Regions from separate parts of the Anoxybacillus sp. EFIL genome, predicted to be linked through region 2. Evidence: riboswitches for the same ligand, from Rfam matches in the RefSeq annotation. Region 2 holds a riboswitch; each other region holds the start of a gene.
What was found. A riboswitch is a leader RNA that binds a small molecule or an ion and turns the genes downstream of it on or off. The one in region 2 is predicted to bind S-adenosylmethionine.
Positions count from the first base shown of each region.

Region 1: linked by a shared signal. The riboswitch ahead of ES017_RS02630 (bifunctional homocysteine S-methyltransferase/methylenetetrahydrofolate reductase) and the one ahead of metK (methionine adenosyltransferase) in region 2 are both predicted to bind S-adenosylmethionine.
Region 3: linked by a shared signal. The riboswitch ahead of mtnW (2,3-diketo-5-methylthiopentyl-1-phosphate enolase) and the one ahead of metK (methionine adenosyltransferase) in region 2 are both predicted to bind S-adenosylmethionine.

Region 1 covers NZ_SDLH01000001.1:507,551-514,950, forward strand. Annotated here, with positions in the region: gene ES017_RS02615 (methyl-accepting chemotaxis protein) at 69-1,724, opposite strand; gene ES017_RS02620 (BMP family lipoprotein) at 1,734-2,699, opposite strand; gene ES017_RS02625 (YajQ family cyclic di-GMP-binding protein) at 2,868-3,359, shown strand; SAM riboswitch class I at 3,450-3,552, shown strand; gene ES017_RS02630 (bifunctional homocysteine S-methyltransferase/methylenetetrahydrofolate reductase) at 3,622-5,469, shown strand; gene metH (methionine synthase) at 5,462-7,400, shown strand, end outside.
Region 2 covers NZ_SDLH01000002.1:44,129-51,528, reverse strand. Annotated here, with positions in the region: gene ES017_RS03375 (tetraprenyl-beta-curcumene synthase family protein) at 1-678, opposite strand, end outside; gene ES017_RS03370 (alpha/beta hydrolase) at 653-1,471, opposite strand; gene ES017_RS03365 (gamma carbonic anhydrase) at 1,554-2,084, shown strand; gene ES017_RS03360 (phosphatase PAP2 family protein) at 2,158-2,676, shown strand; gene metK (methionine adenosyltransferase) at 2,723-3,928, opposite strand; SAM riboswitch class I at 4,049-4,157, opposite strand; gene pckA (phosphoenolpyruvate carboxykinase (ATP)) at 4,333-5,919, shown strand; gene ES017_RS03345 (N-acetylmuramoyl-L-alanine amidase) at 6,033-7,004, shown strand; gene ES017_RS03340 (energy-coupling factor ABC transporter permease) at 7,055-7,400, shown strand, end outside.
Region 3 covers NZ_SDLH01000001.1:333,449-340,848, forward strand. Annotated here, with positions in the region: gene ES017_RS01715 (ATP-binding protein) at 1-535, shown strand, start outside; gene ES017_RS01720 (ZIP family metal transporter) at 538-1,272, shown strand; gene ES017_RS01725 (DMT family transporter) at 1,285-2,136, shown strand; gene ES017_RS01730 (1,2-dihydroxy-3-keto-5-methylthiopentene dioxygenase) at 2,145-2,681, opposite strand; gene ES017_RS01735 (methylthioribulose 1-phosphate dehydratase) at 2,694-3,302, opposite strand; gene ES017_RS01740 (2-hydroxy-3-keto-5-methylthiopentenyl-1-phosphate phosphatase) at 3,299-3,955, opposite strand; gene mtnW (2,3-diketo-5-methylthiopentyl-1-phosphate enolase) at 3,952-5,175, opposite strand; SAM riboswitch class I at 5,235-5,342, opposite strand; gene ES017_RS01750 (pyridoxal phosphate-dependent aminotransferase) at 5,432-6,604, opposite strand; gene ES017_RS01755 (carbon-nitrogen family hydrolase) at 6,702-7,400, shown strand, end outside.

The DNA.
Region 1 (7,400 bases), on a different contig from region 2:
ACATACGACTGAAAACGAAAAAGTTGAACAATACTTAGTAAAAAAGATGCTCGCGCGGAGCATCTTTTTTACTTCATTTGAAACTTTGCCATCGTTTGTTGTAAGTCGTCTGTTAGTTGACGCAACGTCGTCACTTTTTCGCTCATTTTTTTGAACGCTTCTAACTGTTCGACCATGGAAGCGGCAATTTGTTCGCTTCCTGCGGCTGACTGTTCGACAACCGCACTAATGCTTTCAACGTTTTGTAAAACGTTTTTGCCGAGCTCTTTTGATTCGTTCATGCCGACGACAAGCGCTTGAATATCTGTCGTAATATGATGCACTTTATTTTCAATTTGTGCAAACGCCTCCGTCGTCGTTTCAATCGCTTTCGCCTGCGCTTCGGCAATGTCAACCCCACGACGAACCGCTTCTGTCACATTCGTCAACCCCGATTGGATAAGCTGTACCATTTCGAAAATTTGGCTTGTCGCTTTTGACGATTCTTCCGCAAGCTTGCGCACTTCTTCGGCAACGACGGCAAATCCTTTGCCCGCTTCCCCTGCTCGCGCCGCTTCAATGGCCGCATTTAACGCAAGCAAGTTCGTCTGCGTTGCAATATCAGCAACCGCTTTTGCCATATCTTGAATTTTGCTTGCATACGTCGCAAACTGCGCAGTCGATTGTTCAATCGAAGCGGTCGCCTTCGTATTTTCATCAATAAATCCTTTTTGTTCTGCTAACGCGGCTTGACCATGCGTAATCGCTTCAACGGCTTCATCGCTATAACGGGCCGTTTGCTCCGTCCGACCGACGTTTTGCTGCACAGTTCCTTCCATTCGCTCAATGAGCTGTACGGCGCTTTGTAAGTCTTCAGAAATGCTTTGCGCCCCTGCAGATAATTCGTTCGTCGATACAGCGACTTGGTTATTAATTTCTGTTAACGTCTTCGTTTCTTCATCAATTTCTTTCGCAAACGCTTCGACTTGCTTGCTGACTGTATCAACTGACTGAAGCAACACATTCAATTGATCAGCCATCGCCGTAAACGCCGCATTTAAATCGGCCAATTCGTCTTTTCCACTATACTTCACAGGCTCAATGCGCAAATTGCCGTTCGCAATTTGTTTTGCGTTTTCAGCAATTTTTCGCAACGGCGTCGACATTTTTTGTGTTAAACGCACGCCGCTAAATCCTGCAAACAATAGCACAACCGCAATCGCAACAAGCGAAACGGTAATGACGCGATCAATTTGTTTTTGTAACGTGTTTTGCATGTGCGCATAATATTCGCTCACATACGTGTTGATGACGTACACATCGTTCAATACCCCTTCGGCACGCATCGACTGGCGGCGCACTTCCGCTACATCGTTTGCATCAAGCGCATCATTCGATTGTTTCGCAAGCTCAGCGAATTTTTTATTCGCTTGCTCAAGCGCAGAACGAAAATACGGCTCAGTTAATCCTTTATTTAATGCTTGAAGCAGCTTTTCCGATTCCGCTAAACGAACGATCACTTCTTGTTTATTTCCTTCTGTCGGACTGTAAGCATAGTTGCTTAAACTTTGTTTCGTCGCTTTTAGCTCCGCCTGCAAATGTTGCGCTTTCATCATGAGCGGCACAAAATCTTGATTCGACGATTGAATCGAAAGCATATTTATAATAATAAACACAATAATAGCCCCTGCAATGATGGGTGTAGCTAATGAGTGAAATAACAATCGTTGTTTAATCGTCATCATATTCCTCCTTTATTTTGCGATGCCGTTTGTCGCTTTTTCTTTCCATTTTTCAAGCGTCGCTTGTTGCTCTGGAGTGAACGTCACGACGCGAATCGGCGCCAAATCGACGCCGTTTTCTTTTAAGCCAAGTTGAACCGTCCCTTTTGGCACTTCTTTCGTTTCAACGTATTGTTTAATGACTGTATATAATGCGACATCGACATTTTTTAACATCGATGTGACAACCGCTTTTTCCGCATAAAAATATTGGTCGCTATCGACACCGATCGCATATTTTTTATTCATTTCCGCCTCGCGCAGCACGCCGACACCGGTAAATCCAGCCGCGGCATACAAGACGTCTGCCCCATTTGCGATCATTTGTTTTGCAATTTGTGCCCCAAGCTTATCATCACCGAAATTGCCGGCATACACTTCCTGCACGTTCGCTTCCGGTTTAACCGCTTTTACCCCTTGAATAAAACCGTTCGCAAATTTACGAATGAGCGGCACATCCGCTCCGCCAACAAAACCGACGTTGTTCGTTTTCGTCAACATGCCAGCCACTACGCCCGCTAAAAAGCTTCCTTCATCTTCTTTAAACGTAATCGATGTAATGTTCGGCAGATCAGATACCGCATCAATTAATACGAATTGCTGTTTCGGATATTTTTTCGCGACTTTTTCTAAATCTTGTTGCACCATAAATCCTAATCCGATGACGAGATCGTTCCCTGCTTCAACGAGCTCTGTTAACCCTTTTTCATACGTCTCGGTTTCTTTTAACTCACGGTAGTCAAAAAAGATGCCGAGCTCATCGCGCGCCTTCATTAATCCTTTAAACGCCGAATCGCTAAATGACTGATCACCGAGTCCGACGTCTGACAACATAATGCCCACTTTTATTCGCTCTTTCGGTTGAAAAGAACTCGTTTGCGAACATCCCGCGGCAAGCAACAAAACGAATGCCATCAAGAGTGAAATCATTTTTTTCATAAAATTTCCTCATCTCCTTATCTCTCGATCAAATCGTGCTTCATTTATTATATCGACACATTCCGACATTTTATTTACTTTTTATAATATAAAGATTTTGTAAAGTTGTTCGTATGACAACAATCGACTATAATGGAAGCACAACGAATTTATGCTGAGGTGGTTCATATGTCAAAAGAAAGTTCATTTGATATTGTGTCAAAAGTCGATTTGTCGGAAGTGACGAACGCAGTCAACATCGCGTTAAAAGAAATTCAAAACCGCTACGACTTTAAAGGAAGCAAAAGCGACATTTCGCTTGAAAAAGATGAGCTCATTCTCATTTCTGACGATGAGTTTAAACTGGAGCAACTCAAAGATGTGCTCATCGGCAAACTCATTAAACGCGGCGTGCCGACAAAAAACATTCAATACGGAAAAGTGGAAGCAGCATCTGGCGGAACGGTGCGTCAACGTGCGAAACTCGTCCAAGGCATCGACAAAGACAATGCGAAAAAAATTAACACAATCATTAAAAATACAGGCTTAAAAGTAAAAAGTCAAATTCAAGAAGACCAAATTCGCGTCAGCGGCAAAAGTAAAGACGACCTGCAAAAAGTGATCGCCGCCATTCGCGAGGCAGATTTACCGATTGACGTTCAATTCGTCAACTACCGTTAAGAAGGCGCTTTGCCTTCTTTTTCTTTTTTGAAATAAAATAGTTGAATATTTCTAAAAAATCAGTTACATTTATGAATAACTTCATACAACATCTTATCGAGAGAAGGGGAGGGACTGGCCCGATGAACCTTCAGCAACCTGACGATCGTCAAGGTGCTAAGTCCAGACAAGCGATTCGCTTGGAAGATAAGAAGGAGCGCGTCAAGTCTTCTTCTTATGGGGAAGACTTTTTTACTTTAAACGAAGAAACGGAGGAATGGACGTGGGATTGTTAGATGATTTAAAAGAACGCATCGTCATCGCTGATGGAGCGATGGGGACATTATTATATGCGCACGGCATCGATCGTTGTTTTGAAGAATTAAACGTCACAAAACCTGAAGAAATTGTCCATATTCATGAAGCGTATATTGAATCAGGCGCAGAAATCATTCAAACGAACACATACGGCGCCAACTACGTGAAACTAGCACGTTACGGGCTGCAAGATGACGTAAAAAAAATAAACGAAGCCGCGGTCGAACTTGCCAAAAAAGCGGCAAAAGGGCGCGCCTACGTGCTCGGTACGATCGGAGGACTGCGTAGCACGAATAAAAGCACGATTTCTCTTGAAGAAGTGAAACGAACGTTTCGTGAACAGCTGTACGTGTTGTTAAACGAAGGTGTCGACGGACTTTTGCTTGAAACGTATTACGATTTTGAAGAATTGCAAACGGTGCTTTCCATCGCTCGCAAAGAAACGACGTTGCCGATCATCGCCCACGTCACGTTGCACGATATCGGCGTTCTGCAACACGGAATGCCACTTGCCGAAGCGCTGACCGAGTTAGAACAACTCGGTGCCGATGTCGTCGGCTTAAATTGCCATCTCGGTCCATATCATATGTTGCGCTCGCTTGAAGAAGTGCCGATTCCAACACGCGCTTTTTTATCGGTATATCCGAACGCAAGCTTGCCGCAATATCGCGACGGTCGCTTTATTTACGAAACGAGCGAACAATATTTTGAAGAAACGGCGCGCGCCTTTCGTGAACAAGGGGTTCGGCTTATCGGCGGCTGTTGCGGTACGACGCCAAAACATATTGCCGCCATTGCTCGCGCCCTTTCCGATCGCACACCTGTATATAAAAAAGAAGTAAAACAGCGCCATCCGATCGTCGTCCAAGAAGAAAAACAAACGACAGCCCCTTCTCTTGCTGACATCGCTCGCACGCGCCGATCGATTATCGTCGAGCTCGATCCGCCGAAAAAACTCGGCTTAACGACATTTTTAGAAGGAGCAAAGGCGTTAAAAGAAGCGAACATTGATGCCTTAACGCTTGCCGACAATTCGCTTGCGACACCGCGCATTAGCAACGTCGCTGTCGGCACGATCGTCAAACAACAGCTCGGCATGCGCCCGCTCATTCATATTACATGTCGCGATCGAAACTTAATCGGCTTGCAGTCGCACTTAATGGGGCTTCATACGCTCGGCATGACCGACGTGCTCGCTTTAACAGGCGATCCATCAAAAGTAGGCGATTTTCCGGGCGCAACGTCCGTCTACGATTTATCATCGTTTGACCTCATTTCGTTAATTCGCCAATTTAACGAAGGGCTTTCGTACTCAGGCAAACCGCTCGGACAAAAAACGAACTTTTCGATCGCTGCCGCCTTTAACCCGAACGTACGCCATTTAGATAAAGCGGTGAAGCGGCTCGAGAAAAAAATTGAATGCGGGGCGCACTACTTTTTAACACAGCCGCTTTATAGCGAAAAACAAATCGAAGACGTGTATGAAGCGACGAAACATTTACCGACGCCCATTTACATCGGCATTATGCCGCTCACAAGCGCACGCAACGCTGACTTTTTACATCACGAAGTGCCGGGCATTACATTGTCTGACGACATTCGCAACCGCATGGCCATGTGCGCAAACGACCGTGTTCAATCAACGAAAGAAGGATTAGCGATCGCCAAAGCGCTCATCGATGCCGCGTTCGATTTATTCCAAGGCATTTATTTAATTACACCATTTTTACGTTACGATATGACGGTCGAACTCGTTCGCTACATTCATGAAAAAGAGCGGCTCGCAAAAGAAAGGACGGTTTATCATGGCTAGTTTATTTGAACAGCTTGAAAAGAAAATTTTAATTATTGATGGAGCGATGGGGACGATGATCCAAGCCGCCAACTTAACCGCAGACGATTTTGGCGGTGAAGCATATGAAGGATGCAACGAATATTTAACGATCACTGCCCCACACGTCATTTCTCACATTCATGAAGCGTATTTTGCCGCAGGAGCTGACATTGTCGAAACGAATACGTTCGGGGCAACGCGCATCGTACTAGATGAATATGACCTCGGCCATTTAGCGCTTGAGTTAAATATCGAAGCAGCTAAACTTGCAAAACGAGCAGCGGAAAAATATACGACAACCGATTGGCCGCGCTTCGTTGCCGGCTCGATGGGCCCGACGACAAAAACGCTTTCTGTCACAGGCGGAGCGACGTTTGCGGAGCTCGTTTCCGCATACGAAGAACAAGCGCGCGGGCTATTACTTGGCGGCGTCGATTTATTGTTGTTAGAAACGTGCCAAGATACATTAAACGTCAAAGCCGCCTTTCTCGGTATTACTGAAGCGTTTCAAGCGGTCGGAAAACGAGTGCCGCTGATGATTTCTGGAACGATTGAACCGATGGGAACGACGCTTGCCGGGCAAACGATCGAATCGTTTTTTATTTCCATTCAACATATGAAACCTTTTGCCGTCGGTTTAAACTGCGCCACAGGTCCGGAATTTATGACCGACCATTTGCGCTCGCTCGCTTCATTAGCGAACACGGCCGTCAGCTGTTATCCGAACGCTGGGCTTCCTGACGAAGAAGGGCATTACCACGAAACGCCAGACATGCTTGCGAAAAAAATTCGCCAATTTGCTGAAAAAGGATGGTTAAACATTGTCGGCGGCTGTTGCGGCACGACGCCACAACATATTCGCGCTATCGCGGAAGCTGTTCGCGACATTCCGCCGCGCGTGATCCCAAAACAGTTTGCCATGCACGCTGTGTCTGGCATTGATGCGTTGATATATGATGAAACGATGCGTCCGCTTTTTGTCGGGGAACGAACGAACGTCATTGGCTCACGTAAATTTAAACGGCTCATCGCAGAAGGCAAATATGAAGAAGCGGCAGAAATTGCGCGCGCACAAGTGAAAAATGGAGCGCACGTCATCGACATTTGTTTAGCGGACCCTGACCGCGATGAAAAAGAAGATATGGAACAATTTATTCAACAAGTCGTGAAAAAAGTGAAAGTGCCGCTCGTCATCGACTCGACCGATGAAGACGTCATCGCCTGTGCGTTATCGTATTCCCAAGGAAAAGCGATTATTAACTCCATTAACTTAGAAGACGGGGAAGAACGGTTTGAAAAAATTATTCCGCTTCTTCATCAATACGGTGCAGCAGTCGTCGTCGGCACAATTGACGAACAAGGAATGGCGATTGAAGCAAAACGAAAGCTTGACATCGCCCTTCGTTCATACGATTTACTCGTCAATAAATATGACGTTTCACCGCACGACATTATTTTCGATCCGCTCGTCTTCCCGATTGGCACTGGAGATGAGCAATATATTGGCGCAGCAAAAGAAACGATCGAAGGCATTCGCCTCATTAAAAAACATTTGCCAAACTGCTTAACGATGCTCGGCATTAGCAACGTCTCATTTGGTTTGCCACCTGTCGGACGCGAAGTGTTAAACTCCGTCTTTTTATACCATTGCACGCAAGCAGGGCTCGATTACGCGATCGTCAATACGGAAAAATTAGAGCGCTTTGCGTCCATTCCTGAAGAAGAAGTGCGCTTAGCAGAGGCGTTGTTATTTCACACAAACGATGAAACGTTAAACGCATTTATTCAATTTTATCGCGATAAAACGAAACAACCGAAACAAACAAACGTCCATATGACGTTAGAAGAGCGGCTTGCCACATACGTCATTGAAGGAACGAAAGACGGGCTCATCGAAGACTTGACGCTCG
Region 2 (7,400 bases):
ATCAAACGAATCGGTACAAGCATAAGCGACTAAACAAAAAATACCGAGCGTTGACCCAGAACAAGCGGAAAATTCATACCATTCCATTTTCGGCAACAATGCTTCATGTTGGGCAAACCATTGCTTCAAACGCGGAATGCGTTCTTCTTTTTTCACATGTTTATGTACTTGTAAGTCGCAATAATATGATGCAAGTTCATGTAAAAACGGGGCGATGATATGATAATGCCGAACTTCCGCTAACACCTGTTGGCACGTATCGACAAGGGCGTGCAAATAACCACCATCATCTTGTTCCACTCGATAACGATAATATGCCTCTTTTTTTGCCCCGACAGTTAATGCATGCATCATCGAATCGTGCAGTGCACGAAAATCAGTCGGATCGAGCGATGTGCTTCGATCGCATAAATTATCTAAGTAATCGCTAATTGTTTGATAAGCAACGATAAAACGAATGCATCGCTCCATCTCTTTTCCAGCCAGCAACGACAAAATCGCTCCCCCTTCGCAATGGAACGTTTTTGTCGCGATGCTTGCTAACGCTTGTTTGCGCAGTTCCTCGTTTGGAATAGCCTCCGCTCTTTTTTTCCAAATAGCTAATTCGTGATGAACGATCGGAAAAACGCGACGATATACAGCTCGCATTAAACTAAAAGGATTTGTTGGAACGCTCAATAAGCTCACCTCTTTGCAGTTGCAACGTTAAAAACGTATGGGCATATAAAAATACTTGTTCTCGTTCAAGTTCGTTAAAAATTTCATGATATAGTTTTGGCCATTCTTTATACACTTTTTCACTAACCATCAACTGATCAAACCATGATTTCACTGCACTTTTATCCACAATTTTGTCATCCCCCGCCTGCATGACAAGCATCGGAACATCTGGTAATTGTGCAATTTTTTCATGAGCGATGCGAATCGCTTTCACTAACTCGCGATACCAACGAACAGACACTTTCGTCACATATAATGAATCGTTTTTATCCATCTCGCGCACTTCTTCATTTCGAGTCGCCATCTCTACCGTTAGCCCCGATGGAAACCGTTTTTTCGGATGAATGACGTTTAAAATGCGTGAGGCGATCTCAAGCGCTTTCGCCGGATAATGAACGAGCCCTAAACATGGGGACGATAAAATGACACCGCGGACAGGCAGTCGCTTTTCTTGCAATGTGCGAATGACGACAAGCCCTCCCATGCTATGGCCGAGTAAAAAAATGGGCTGTTCGTACACGCTCGCTTCATGCACCCAGCTTGCCACCGCTTCTATATATTCGTCAAATGAATCAATATGTCCTCGTCGGCTACGCGATGTCGTCCCTTGCCCTGGTAAATCCCCTGCAACAACATGAAAACCGTGCATACGAAACATTTCAATGAGCCATTTATACCGACCATGATGTTCAGCAGCACCGTGAACGATGACAATGGTACCTTTTGCGTTTTCTCCTTCCCATTTCCACATATACACCCCTCCTTGTTATTTACGAATAAACGAAAAATTTGTACACTAAATATAACAAAATGAAACGAAAGGGACGAGCCAAATGATTTATCCATATAAAGAACATACGCCAAACATTGCACCTTCCGCTTTCATCGCCGATTACGTCACTATTACAGGTGATGTAACCATTGGAGAGGAAACGAGCGTTTGGTTTAACACCGTCATTCGCGGAGATGTCGCCCCAACGATCATCGGCAACCGTGTAAACATTCAAGACAACTCCGTCCTTCACCAAAGTCCAAACAACCCACTCATCATTGAAGATGATGTCACCGTTGGCCATCAAGTCATTTTGCATAGTGCCATTATAAGAAAAGGCGCTCTCATCGGTATGGGCTCTATCGTTTTAGACGGTGCTGAAATTGGTGAAGGAGCTTTTATCGGTGCTGGCAGTCTTGTGCCTCAAGGGAAAAAAATTCCCCCTCGCACACTTGCATTCGGACGTCCGGCAAAAGTGATCCGAGAATTAACCGAAGAAGATGAGCGTGAAATGGCACGAATTCGCCGCGAATATGTTGAAAAAGGTCAATATTATAAATCGCTTCAATTAAACAAACCACGCGATAAATAAGCGTGGTATTTTTACATTGCTTTATTATTGACTTAACATATATATTTTATCATAAGTTCAGGGGGATTTGCTTATGTTGCGAAAATGGTACGATTGGGAATGCAAGTTGTTTTACAGCATTAATCGTTATTTTGATCGCAAGTGGCTTAACGCATATTTTCGTTCGATTACACACGCTGGCGGAGCGACATGTTCAATTACGGCTGTCATGCTAGCTGTTTGGCTGTTGCGTGACGAATGGCGGGATGCTGCTATCGCCAGTGCCATCGCATTAGCACTTAGCCATATTCCTGTCGCAATGATGAAAAAAATGTACCCACGCAAACGACCGTATATTTCACTTCATAACACGAAAGTAACAAAAAATCCGTTAACTGATCATTCATTTCCATCCGGACATACAACCGCAGTATTTTCTGTCATCATTCCATTTTTACTATACGCTCCGGCATTAACGATTTGGCTCTTGCCCATCGCGTGTAGCGTCGCGATTTCGCGCATTTATTTAGGACTCCATTATCCATCTGATGTGCTTGCAGGCTGTATGCTCGGTACGTTGTTTGGCGTCGCTTCATTTTCTGTTCTTACTTAAAAAAGTAAGAAAGGAGAGCTACATCTTGTAACTCTCCCTTTTTTCTTTACTTCGCCAACTGTAACGCTTGTTGTTTTAACACTTCTGCTTTATCTGTACGTTCCCAAGGAAGATCAATATCTGTGCGACCAAAGTGACCGTAAGCAGCTGTTTGTTTGTAAATCGGGCGACGAAGATCAAGCATTTTAATAATGCCCGCCGGACGAAGGTCAAAGTTGTTGCGCACCACTTCAATTAATACATCTTCAGATACTTTGCCCGTGCCGAACGTATCAATTGAAATCGATACAGGTTTTGCAACACCGATCGCATATGCTAACTGCACTTCACATTTATCTGCAAGACCCGCTGCAACAATGTTTTTCGCTACGTAACGTGCCGCATACGCTGCTGAGCGGTCTACTTTCGTTGGATCTTTTCCTGAGAATGCCCCGCCGCCGTGACGTGCATAACCACCGTATGTGTCAACGATAATTTTACGTCCTGTCAACCCTGCGTCACCTTGTGGACCACCGATGACGAAACGTCCTGTTGGGTTGATAAAATATTTTGTGTTTTCATCGATCAATTCTGCCGGAACGACAGGTTGAATGACATGTTCTTTAATGTTGCGTACAATTTGATCTTGTGTAATTTCTGGATGATGTTGTGTAGAAACAACGATCGTATCGATACGTACAGGTTTGCCGTTTTCATCGTACTCGACTGTCACTTGCGTTTTTCCGTCTGGACGTAAGTACGGTAAAATGTCTTCTTTACGCACTTCCGCTAAACGACGTGCAAGTTTGTGTGCAAGAGAAATTGGTAGCGGCATAAGTTCTTTCGTTTCGTTGCACGCGAAGCCAAACATTAATCCTTGGTCACCTGCACCGATCGCTTCGATTTCTTCATCTGTCATTTGTCCTTCGCGAGCTTCTAACGCTTTGTCAACACCCATTGCGATATCTGGCGACTGTTCATCAATTGACGTCAACACTGCGCACGTATCTGCATCAAAGCCGTATTTTGCACGCGTATAGCCAATTTCACGAATTGTTTCACGAACAATTTTCGGAATATCTACATATGTAGATGTTGTAATTTCTCCACTCACTAACACAAGTCCTGTTGTTACGCTCGTTTCGCACGCGACACGCGCATTCGGATCATTCGCTAAAATCGCATCTAAAATCGCATCGGAAATTTGGTCGCAAATTTTATCCGGATGCCCTTCCGTTACAGATTCAGATGTAAACAGACGACGTTTAGGCATTTAAACATTCCTCCTCAGTATAATGGCAAATGATACGGTACTCATCCCTCTTATTATGGTCTATCGTGAAAAAAACCTTTCCCTCAGAGGAAAGGTTTTTGCATTTGTCTGCGCCTTTCACTCTTATCGTTCAAGGGCGTTCCCTTGCCACAGGTTAGCACCTTTTCACGCATGTGACGGTTGCTGGGTTTCATCGGGCCTGTCCCCCTCCACCAACTCGGGATAAGAGTATCCGTTCATTTCAGCATCATATCACATCTGTATGAAGCGAGTCAATGTTTTTTATGCCACAACGATCTTGAAAATAAATTCAAGAAAAATACATGAATTAGTATGGATTATTTATTAAAATGTGTTATACTTTTTACATGAAGAATAAATCAAACAAAGGTAGGTTTTGTCCAATGAATTCCATTGAACTGACAAACAAATTATCAACACTCTTGCAAAGGGATGGGGTTTTTCATAACTTATCTGTACCACGATTAGTAGAAAAAGTGTTAACTCGTCAAGAAGGCATTCTCACTTCATCCGGTGCTGTTTGCGCAACGACCGGAAAATATACAGGCCGTTCCCCAAAAGATAAATATATCGTTGAAGAACTATCTGTTAAACATAAAATTGACTGGGGAACAGTTAATCAACCAATTTCCGAAGAAGTGTTTGATCGTCTTTACAATAAAGTCGTTGATTATTTAATGACAAAAGAAGAAGTGTTCGTATTTAACGGTTTTGCGGGTGCCGATCCAGCTTATCGTTTACCTATTCAAGTAGTGAATGAGTTTGCTTGGCATAATTTATTCGCTCATCAATTATTCATTCGTCCAACAGCAGAGGAACTAAAAACACACGAGCCGCAATTTACAGTCATTTCTGCACCGACATTTAAAGCTGATCCAGCTGTAGACGGCACGCGTTCAGAAACGTTTATTATCATCTCATTTGAACGTCGTACCGTGCTGATTGGTGGAACAGAATATGCAGGGGAAATGAAAAAATCGATTTTCTCGGTCATGAACTTTTTATTGCCAGAACAAGGAATCTTTCCGATGCATTGTTCAGCAAACGTAGGTCAAGAAGGAGATGTGGCGCTCTTTTTCGGTTTATCGGGCACAGGAAAGACAACACTTTCTGCTGACCCAAACCGTCGCCTAATTGGCGATGACGAGCACGGTTGGTCAAATAACGGCGTGTTCAACATTGAGGGCGGATGTTATGCGAAGTGCATTAACTTATCACGCGAAAAAGAGCCGCAAATTTTCGATGCGATTCGCTTCGGTTCCGTATTAGAAAACGTCATGATTGATCCAGACACACGCATACCAAACTATGACGATGCGACGTTAACCGAAAATACGCGCGCAGCATACCCGCTTGAAGCAATGGACAATATCGTCCAACCGAGCGTTGCAGGTCATCCGCATACGATCGTCTTTTTAACGGCCGATGCGTTTGGTGTATTGCCTCCAATTAGCAAATTAACAAAAGAACAAGCAATGTATCATTTCTTAAGCGGCTATACAAGCAAGTTAGCGGGCACAGAGCGCGGAATTACGGCACCTGAAGCAACGTTTTCTACTTGCTTTGGCTCACCGTTTTTACCGCTTCCTGCAACACGCTATGCAGACATGCTCGGACAAAAAATTGACGCTCATGGCGTGCAAGTATTTTTAGTCAACACCGGTTGGACAGGAGGCGGATACGGTGTTGGTGAACGGATGAAACTGTCTTATACGCGCGCAATGGTCAAAGCTGCGTTGGAAGGCGAATTAAACAACGTAGAAACCGTTCAAGACCCAATTTTCGGTCTGCATATTCCGCTTCACGTCCCAGGTGTACCTGATGAAGTATTGCAACCAAAAAGCACATGGGCAGATCAAGAAGCATATGAACAAAAAGCAAAAGAACTTGCGGCGAAGTTCCGTGAAAACTTTAAAAAATTCACAAACGTTGATCCACGCATTGAACAATTCGGGGGACCGATCGCATAAATGAAAAGGCTGCCTGTTTTCGGCAGCTTTTTCATTTTTCATATGTTCGTACAAACCATTTCATTCAATGAAACATATAGTAGTACATAGAAATAAAGAAAAGGAGGCTAAAAATGAATGAACTATTTGCGATTCCTCAATTAAAAGATATACGCCACCTTCTTCCCACTCGCTCTGGCCAATCGTATAAAAAAACAACACTTGAACAAAAAACGCACATCATTATTCATCATAGTTTAACGAAAACAGGCTCGGCATTTGCGTTCGCCAATTATCATGTAAGCAAAGGATGGCCAGGCATCGGATACCATTTTGTCATTGAACAAGACGGAACGATTCATTTTTGTAACGACTTAGAAACGATTAGTTACCATGTCGGCAACCATAACACTTATTGCATCGGCATTTGTTTAACGGGCGATTTTCGCACACAACAACCGACGGATGAACAAAAACAATCATTGAGAACGTTATATAAAACGCTGGTAAACATCTTGCCGAACTATAAAGATGTGAAAGGACATAATGAGCTAAAAGGATATGAATGGAAACAATGCCCTTGTTTTAACTATGCGCAAGTATTAGCAGAAAAAGAAAACATCGAAATAAAAGAAGAAGTCAAACTGTATACCGTCGAACGAGGAGATACGCTATGGGCCATTAGTCAAAAAACAGGGGGAAGTGTAAAAACGTTATTGCGCCTAAATCCAAACGTGGATCCAAGAGCGTTACAGCCCGGGCAACAAATAATCATTGAAAAACTAGTAAAAAAAGAAGAAGTGAAAACTCCATCACAACCATCCAATCAAACACCGAAACAACAAAACATAGTCGAACAACTGATCAGTAAGCTTCCAAATAAAGTATTGCGATATGGCGATCGCGGCGAAGACGTTCGCACCTTACAACAAGCGCTAAATATGATCAATTTTAAATGCGGAGCAGAAGACGGAGTATTTGGCAAAAAAACGTTAGATGCCGTGAAACGAGTGAACCTTATGTTTTCAGGCGGAAATAAAAATGGTGTTTATGACGAAAAGACGAAAAATTATATAATAAGCAAACTTAGAGAAAAAATGAAATAGCTTTCCATAACATATCTCCCCTATAATAAGGTGTAAGGGGGGATATTTTTATGCATATGGCAGATGCACTTATTTCACCTGCAGTAGGAATGGCGATGTGGGGGGCTACGGCGGGTGTAGCAAGCTACTCATTAAAAAAATTAAACATGGAAGCAGATGAAAAAAAACTGCCGCTGATGGGGGTGCTTGGAGCATTTGTATTTGCAGCGCAAATGATTAACTTTACCATTCCTGGTACAGGATCGAGCGGACATTTAGGTGGTGGATTGTTACTTGCCGCTTTGCTAGGTCCTTATGCAGCTTTTTTAACGTTAGCCGTCGTTTTATTTATTCAGGCACTCTTTTTTGCAGATGGCGGACTGTTAGCATTCGGATGCAACGTGTTCAATCTCGGCT
Region 3 (7,400 bases), on a different contig from region 2:
ACTTTATTTTTCGGTCATTCAAAACGAAATCACACGCATTAACGATATCGTCAATGAATTTTTAATTCTCGGCAAACCGACGGCACAAAAGCTTGAAATGTGCGATTTAAATCATATCGTCCAAAGCATTCACCCGATGATCGAGTCGCAAGCACACTTACATAATGTTATTTATTCGTTTCAACGCGCCGATGTACCGCTTCCGATTCGTTGTTCGAAAGACCATTTAAAACAAGTCGTCTTAAATTTAGCAAAAAATGCGATAGAAGCGATGCCGCACGGTGGCGAGCTAACGATTTCTCTTGAAAAACAAGGAAGCTTCGGCATATTGCGCGTCAAAGATACAGGTTGCGGCATTCCGAAACATGTGAGCGACAAGCTATTCCAACCGTTTGTCACATCTAAACAAACAGGCACAGGGCTTGGGCTCGTCATATGTAAACGCATTATAGACATGCACGAAGGGACGATTGACATTCATAGTATAGAAAAGAAAGGAACGACGATTACCGTTCGTTTTCCGTTAGGAGGGTGATTATGGTTGACATGCTGATCGGAAGCACGCTATCTGCACTTGCCACAGGAGCTGGCGCTGTCCCGATTTTATTTTTGTCGCGCTCGTTAACACACAAATGGCGCGACATGTTGCTCGCTTTTACGGCTGGTGTTATGATGGCGGCATCCATGCTTGGACTCATTCCAGAAGCGCTTTCTTCCGGAACGTTTCTTGCCTTAACGGTTGGATTGTGCGTCGGTGTGCTCGCGTTAACGTTTCTTGAAAAAATGGTGCCGCACATCGACTTAGCGCATACCGAAAGCGGCATAAAAATTGACCAAAAAGCGTTGCTTGTGCTTGCGGCGATTACGCTTCACAACATCCCAGAAGGACTATCTGTCGGCGTGAGTTACGCTTCCGGCGAACAAAACCATATGGGTGATTTAATTGCGCTTGCGATCGGCTTCCAAAACGCGCCTGAAGGATTGCTCGTTGCGCTTTTTTTATTTAATCAACAAATTTCAAAAGGAAAAGCGTTTTTGATGGCAACAGGGACAGGACTGATTGAACTTGTCGCTTCCGTCATCGGCTTTTATTTAACGTCGATCGTCGATGCGCTCGTCCCGTACGGATTAGCGTTTGCTGCTGGAGCGATGTTGTTTATTATTTATAAAGAATTAATTCCTGAAAGCCATGGCGATGGGAATGAACAATCGTCAACGTATTCTTTTATTATCGGACTATTAGTGATGGTATTTTTAATTGAAACATTTTAAAGGATGATCTACATGTCGAAATATTATATGCTTCTTTTATTGACAAGCGCATTATGGGGAGGAAACTTTGTCGCAAGCAAATTGCTTGTCGCCCACGCCTCCCCGCTCACGCTGACGTTTATTCGCTGGACGATCGCCGTCCTTTTTTTATTTCCGATCGTGTTAAAAAAAGAACGATCCGTCCGTCTTCAAACGCGCGGCATCGTTCCTTTGATTGCGATGGGGATGTCGGGCGTCGTGTTGTTTAACGTATTTATGTTTCAAGCGCTTCGCTATACATCAGCGGATCATGTCGGTTTAATTTCAACGCTAAACCCGATGGCGATTGCGCTCGTTGCATACGTCGTCTATCGTGACAAACTGACGCTTCGGCAATGGGTGGCGATGATCGTTTCGCTCATCGGTGTGCTCATCGTCATGACGCACGGGCAACTGCATCGTCTAGCGGATGTAAACATCGGCGATGTATGGATGATCGGAGCGGTCATCATTTGGGGCGTTTATTCAGCCTGCGCCAAAGCGGTGATGACATCGTACTCTCCGCTTGCGGCGACGTTTTGGTCTGGCGTATTTGGCGTCATCGGATTGCTGCCGTTTCTTTCTTCTTTTTCCGTTCATGATGTGAACGTCTCCTTTTCGCTTGCGCTTTTATATACGAGCGTTGGGGCGACGGTGCTCGCGATGTTTCTTTGGAACGTCGGCGTCAAACGAGTTGGTGCGACGACAGCGGGCATGTTTTTAAATTTTAATCCGCTTTTTACTGCCTTGTTTGCATACATACTTCTTGGAGAAACGTTAACGCCACCACAATGGATCGGTTCATTCGTCACCATTGCAGGCGTCATATTGTTTACAAAAAAATAGAAGGGGCGTTATTCCCCTTCTTTTTCTTCATATGGATGAGCAACCCAACCGGATGGATCGATAAATAACCGAACGGCAACGACTTGACGATCGTCCATTAATGTAAAGAAATGCGGATTTCCTTCTGGCACAGAAATGACGTCTCCTGCTTCGAGTTGTACGTCAAAATATCCTGTGTTTTCGTCTCCTTTAATGACGAAAATGCCGTGCCCCGCGACGATTGCACGCACTTCATCTTCCGTGTGCGTATGCACTTGTTCAAATTTTTTCAATAGCTCTTCTAAATTTGGCGTTTGCTCACAGAGAGCGACAACGTCCCACGCTTGATAGCCTCTTCGCTTCGCTAAATGTTCAATTTCCGATTGAAACGCGGCTAAAATGTCCGCTTTTTCTTCGTCTGTTAATACAAATTTGTTTTGAAGATGCGTTGGAAGTTTACTTGCATCCCAATGTTCGTACAACACACCTTGCTTATTTAAAAACGCAGCGACGTTTTCCTTTCCTTCAATCACTTCTCCTGTATTGCGCACTTTAATCACTGCCATACTTACTCCCCCTTATCGTTTTAAAAGTAATAATTTGACGTGGTACTGACATAAAAACTCGCACGCTTCTAGCCATTTTTTCGCTTCAAACGCATCTTTTCCCCAAACGGTAATGCCGTGATTGCGAATAAGTACCGCCCCTGTGCTTTCATGCACATGTTTCGCAAATTCATCCGCCAACGTCGGAATATGTGCGAAATTCGGAATAATCGGAATGCGAAATACCGCATCTTCTTCCCATAATCCGAACGCTTTAATGATTTCTTGATTTGTAAAAACGACTTCCCCTTCATCGCCGTACCATTCCGAAATGACGTTGTTGTCAACGGTATGCACATGCAAGACGCAGCCGGCGTTCGTTTTGTTGTAAATGCGGACGTGAAGAAGCGTCTCCGCTGACGGTTTGAGAGACGTCGCTTCCGCTGGCTGTCCGTCCGCACCGACGAGTAAAAAATCTTCTGCCGTCTCTTTTCGTTTATCTTTGCCGCTTGCGGTCACAAGAAACGTGAGCGGCTCATCGCTCACTTTGAGCGACAAATTGCCGCTTGTTCCCATAAACCAGTCGCGCGCCGCTAGCTCCCGTTTCACCTCAGCGAGCTCTTCCCATTTTTTTTGCCTCATGCGACCACCTCGCTTTCTTTTAACGCATCGATGACATCATAAAACGTCGTAAACGGCGTATGCGGTAAGTGAAGCTCACGGCATTTTTCAAGCAAAAAGTCGCGCGCGATGACGTGATCGGCTCGTTTTGCTGCCGCTAAATCGGTAATGGAATCGCCGATGACGATCGTTTTCGCCCCTTCTGGCGCAAGTTTACGAAGAAGTGACGGCTTGCAACAGCCGCATTCATTTTGACAATGTTCATCGCATGCATACGGCCATGTAATTTGAATCGTTTCGCCGCGAAAGTCCGCGCGATTGCAAAAAATGCGTTCTTTTTCAATGAACCCGTCTAACAACGGATAAACGAAAAAATCGATGCCGCCGCTGACGATATAAAGCGGCATATGTTGTTGTTTCGTCCATGCGACAAACTCGGAAAATCCGTCGCGAATGCGGGCAGTGTCAAGCAAAAATTGCACAATTTCTTCTTTCAATGACGACGGCAAAAGGGAAAACATGCGCCCAACGCCTTGTTGTACGGAACATCTTTGCGCAAGTATATCGTCTTTGATCGCTTCCCACTCCGGTGGGGCGAACTGTTTCATCACCGCAATAATGTTATCGTTTAACGTAATCGTCCCGTCAAAGTCGCAAAAAATGACTGGCTTCATGATGCGCTCCCCCATAAATGAAGCGCTTGTCGCAACGGTTCGTTTTCTTTTGCCGCTTCATGAAGCGAACGCCCTGAAAGCACCGCTTCAACTGCCGCTCGAAACGCTTGCCCGCCGCCAACCGCTCCGGCTGGATGACCGTGCACCCCGCCGCCTGCGTTAATGACTGAATCGATGCCAAAATCGCGAACTAAAAGCGGCACAAGTCCCGGATGAATGCCGGCCGATGGGACAGGGAACGCGCGGACGAACGGCTCTTCTTTCGTCAGTTCGTCGGCAATCGCAAGCGTCTGTTCTTTTTCAAGCGCTACGCTTCCGTACGGAGATGGGAAAAGCGAAAAGTCCGCTCCTGCCATGCGCAACAGTTTGCCAAGAAGAAGCGCATAGCTCACTCCATATACGTGCGATGAAGCGATCGCGCCGCTAAATGACGGATGCGCCATGATCGGCAAACGAATGTCATCGTCTTCGCGAAGCGCTTGCAATACATCAAGCCCGTATGTAAACACGTTAAACAACAACACGTCCGCACCTAACTCCGCTGCGCGCTTTGCTTTTTCTTTTAGTTCAAACGTTTTTCCTGTTAAGTTCACCGCATATAACGTCCGATGCCCTGTTTGTTCGTACACATCGTTGAGCGCTTGTTTTCCTGCGACGATGCGTTTTTCAAACGGCGTCAAGTCGTTTTCAAACAAAATTTCATCGTCTTTCACGAGATCGACACCGCCGAGCGCTTGCAGTTTTAATTGCTCGGTCACATATCGCAAATCGCGACCGATCACCGCTTTAAAAATGCTCATGACAAGCGGACGGTCAAAAACACCAAGCTTTTCACGAATGCCATCAATGCCAAAGCGCGGACCAGGAAATGCTCGTTTTAATTCGTCAGAAAACGTCAGGTCAACAAGTTTAATCGTTCCATCAAGCGACAATTTGCCAAACGTCGTCGTCAAAATCGCTGGAAAATCGGCACTAAAATTGACGCTCGGATACGAAATGCGCACGAGCGCCCGTTTCAATCGCTTCCCGAAATACGTATTGACCCGCTCATCTTCCTCAAGCTGTTCAATCGACTCTACAACCCCTTTATGTTTTTTCAACTGTTCTTGTTCAAGTTGCGGCAAATCGGTCCACGATCCTACCGTAAGCCCAAGCGCAATCCCCTCCGCTTTTTTCGCCAAATCTTTGTCATCATGAATCAAATATGTTGCCGTAATCATCGTATCACTCCTTTACAAATAAAAAACCTCTTCATAAGAAGAGGCTAATCGTTCGTCTCTTCTTATCTCTCAGCTGATTGCTGCGAGAATTAGCACCGTGCTTAACGTTCGTTAAGTCGGTTGCCGGGCTTCATCGGGCTCGTCCCTCCGCCTACTCTTGATAAGAATTCGCAATGTATGAAATTTTTTGAATGGTTCGTTTTTCATAAATTTAATTCGAATTATGACAGCAGTCTCTCATTTTGTCAATGATTTTTTAAAAAAGTTGCAATCGTCCGATTCGTTCTGCTGCTTCTTTCAGCCGTTCTTCGCTTGTCAACAGCCCTGTGCGCACATATCCTTCCCCATGCTCTCCAAAGCCGATGCCTGGGGCAACGGCGACATGTGCTTGTTCAAGTAAAAGATTGGCAAACGTTTCGGACGTATATCCTTTTGGCACCGGAAGCCACGCAAAAAAAGAACCTGCTGGCGCTTGCACGTTCCAGCCGATGTCGTTTAATGCACGAATAAACGTATTCCGTCTTGCTTCATACGTGGCGACAAGCTCATCGACGCATTGTTGCGACTGTAAAAGCGCAACCGCTGCCGCTTCTTGAATGGCGCCGAACATGCTCACATACAAATGATCTTGCAAAACGTTAATCGCTTCGATCATGCTTTCGTTGCCGACCGCAAAGCCGATGCGCCATCCTGCCATATTGTACGTTTTTGAAAACGTATAAATTTCAATGCCAACGTCTTTCGCCCCTTCGACTTGTAAAAAGCTGACCGGCTTTTTCCCGTCAAACCCGATCGCCCCATACGCAAAATCGTGCACGACAGCAATGCCGTATGTTTCAGCAAACGAAACGGTTTTTTTAAAAAACGATTCCGTTGCTGTCGCGCCTGTCGGGTTGTTCGGATAGTTTAAAAACATCAATTTCGCTTGACGAACGACGTCTTTGTTTAACTCCTCATAATCGGGCAAAAAGTCGTTTTCCGCCCGCAGCGGCATCATTTCCATGCGCGCCCGCGCAAGCACAACGCCCGACCAATAGTCCGGATAACCGGGATCGGGAACGAGCACGACATCGCCGGGGTTTAATAAACAAAGCGGCATTTCAACGAGCCCAGCTTTGCCGCCAAATAAAATGGCGACTTCTTTTTCTGGATCAATGGTTACCCCATACTCCCGTTTGTAAAACGTCGCTACCGCTTCTTTCAAAAACGAATACCCGCGAAACGGGGAATATTTATGGTACGCTGGCTTTGCTACCGCCTGTTGCATTGCGTTTACAATATGAGCAGGGGTCGGCTGATCCGGATTTCCTTGCCCAAGATTAATGACGTCATGCCCTTCAGCAATGACCGTATTGACTTTTTGAACGAGCGAAGCAAAAAATTGCTTCGGTAGTTGCTGTAACAAGTTCGATTGCGGAAATGTTTTCATTTTTCGCACACCTACTTCACAAAAAGGTTGAAATTCTAGTCATGTATCATATATCGTAAAAATCAAAATGTAAAGAAAATTTTTCGAGGTGAATGAAATGAATATCGCTTGTATACAAATGGACATTGCGTTTGGAGCGCCTGAAAAAAATAAACAAACGATCGTGCGCTACATGGAACAAATGGCGCGTGACGTCGACGTCGTCGTATTGCCAGAACTATGGACGACAGGATACGATTTAACGAGATTAACAGACATCGCCGACGAAAACGGCGAAGATACAAAAACGTTTCTTTCCTCGCTTGCGCGCACGTACGATGTGCATATTGTCGGCGGATCGGTAGCGAAAAAAACAGACAAACAAATGACGAATACGATGTATGTCGTCGACCGAAACGGCCATGTCGTTAGCGAATATAGTAAACTTCATTTGTTCAAATTGATGGATGAACATATGTATTTACAAGCTGGGGAGACGTTACACGTTTTTCAACTCGCTCACACGACGTGCGCAGGCGTCATTTGTTATGACATTCGTTTTCCAGAATGGATTCGCACTCATGCGCTTCACGGAGCCGAAGTGCTATTTGTCGTCGCGGAGTGGCCGCTTGCTCGCCTTCATCATTGGCGTACGTTATTAATGGCGAGAGCGATTGAAAACCAATGTTACGTCGTCGCTTGCAACCGCGCAGGAAAAGACCCGAACAACACATTTGCTGGTCATTCGATGATCATCGATCCATGGGGAAACGTGCTCGCTGAAGGGGACGAACAAGAAACGGTCATTATGGCGAAT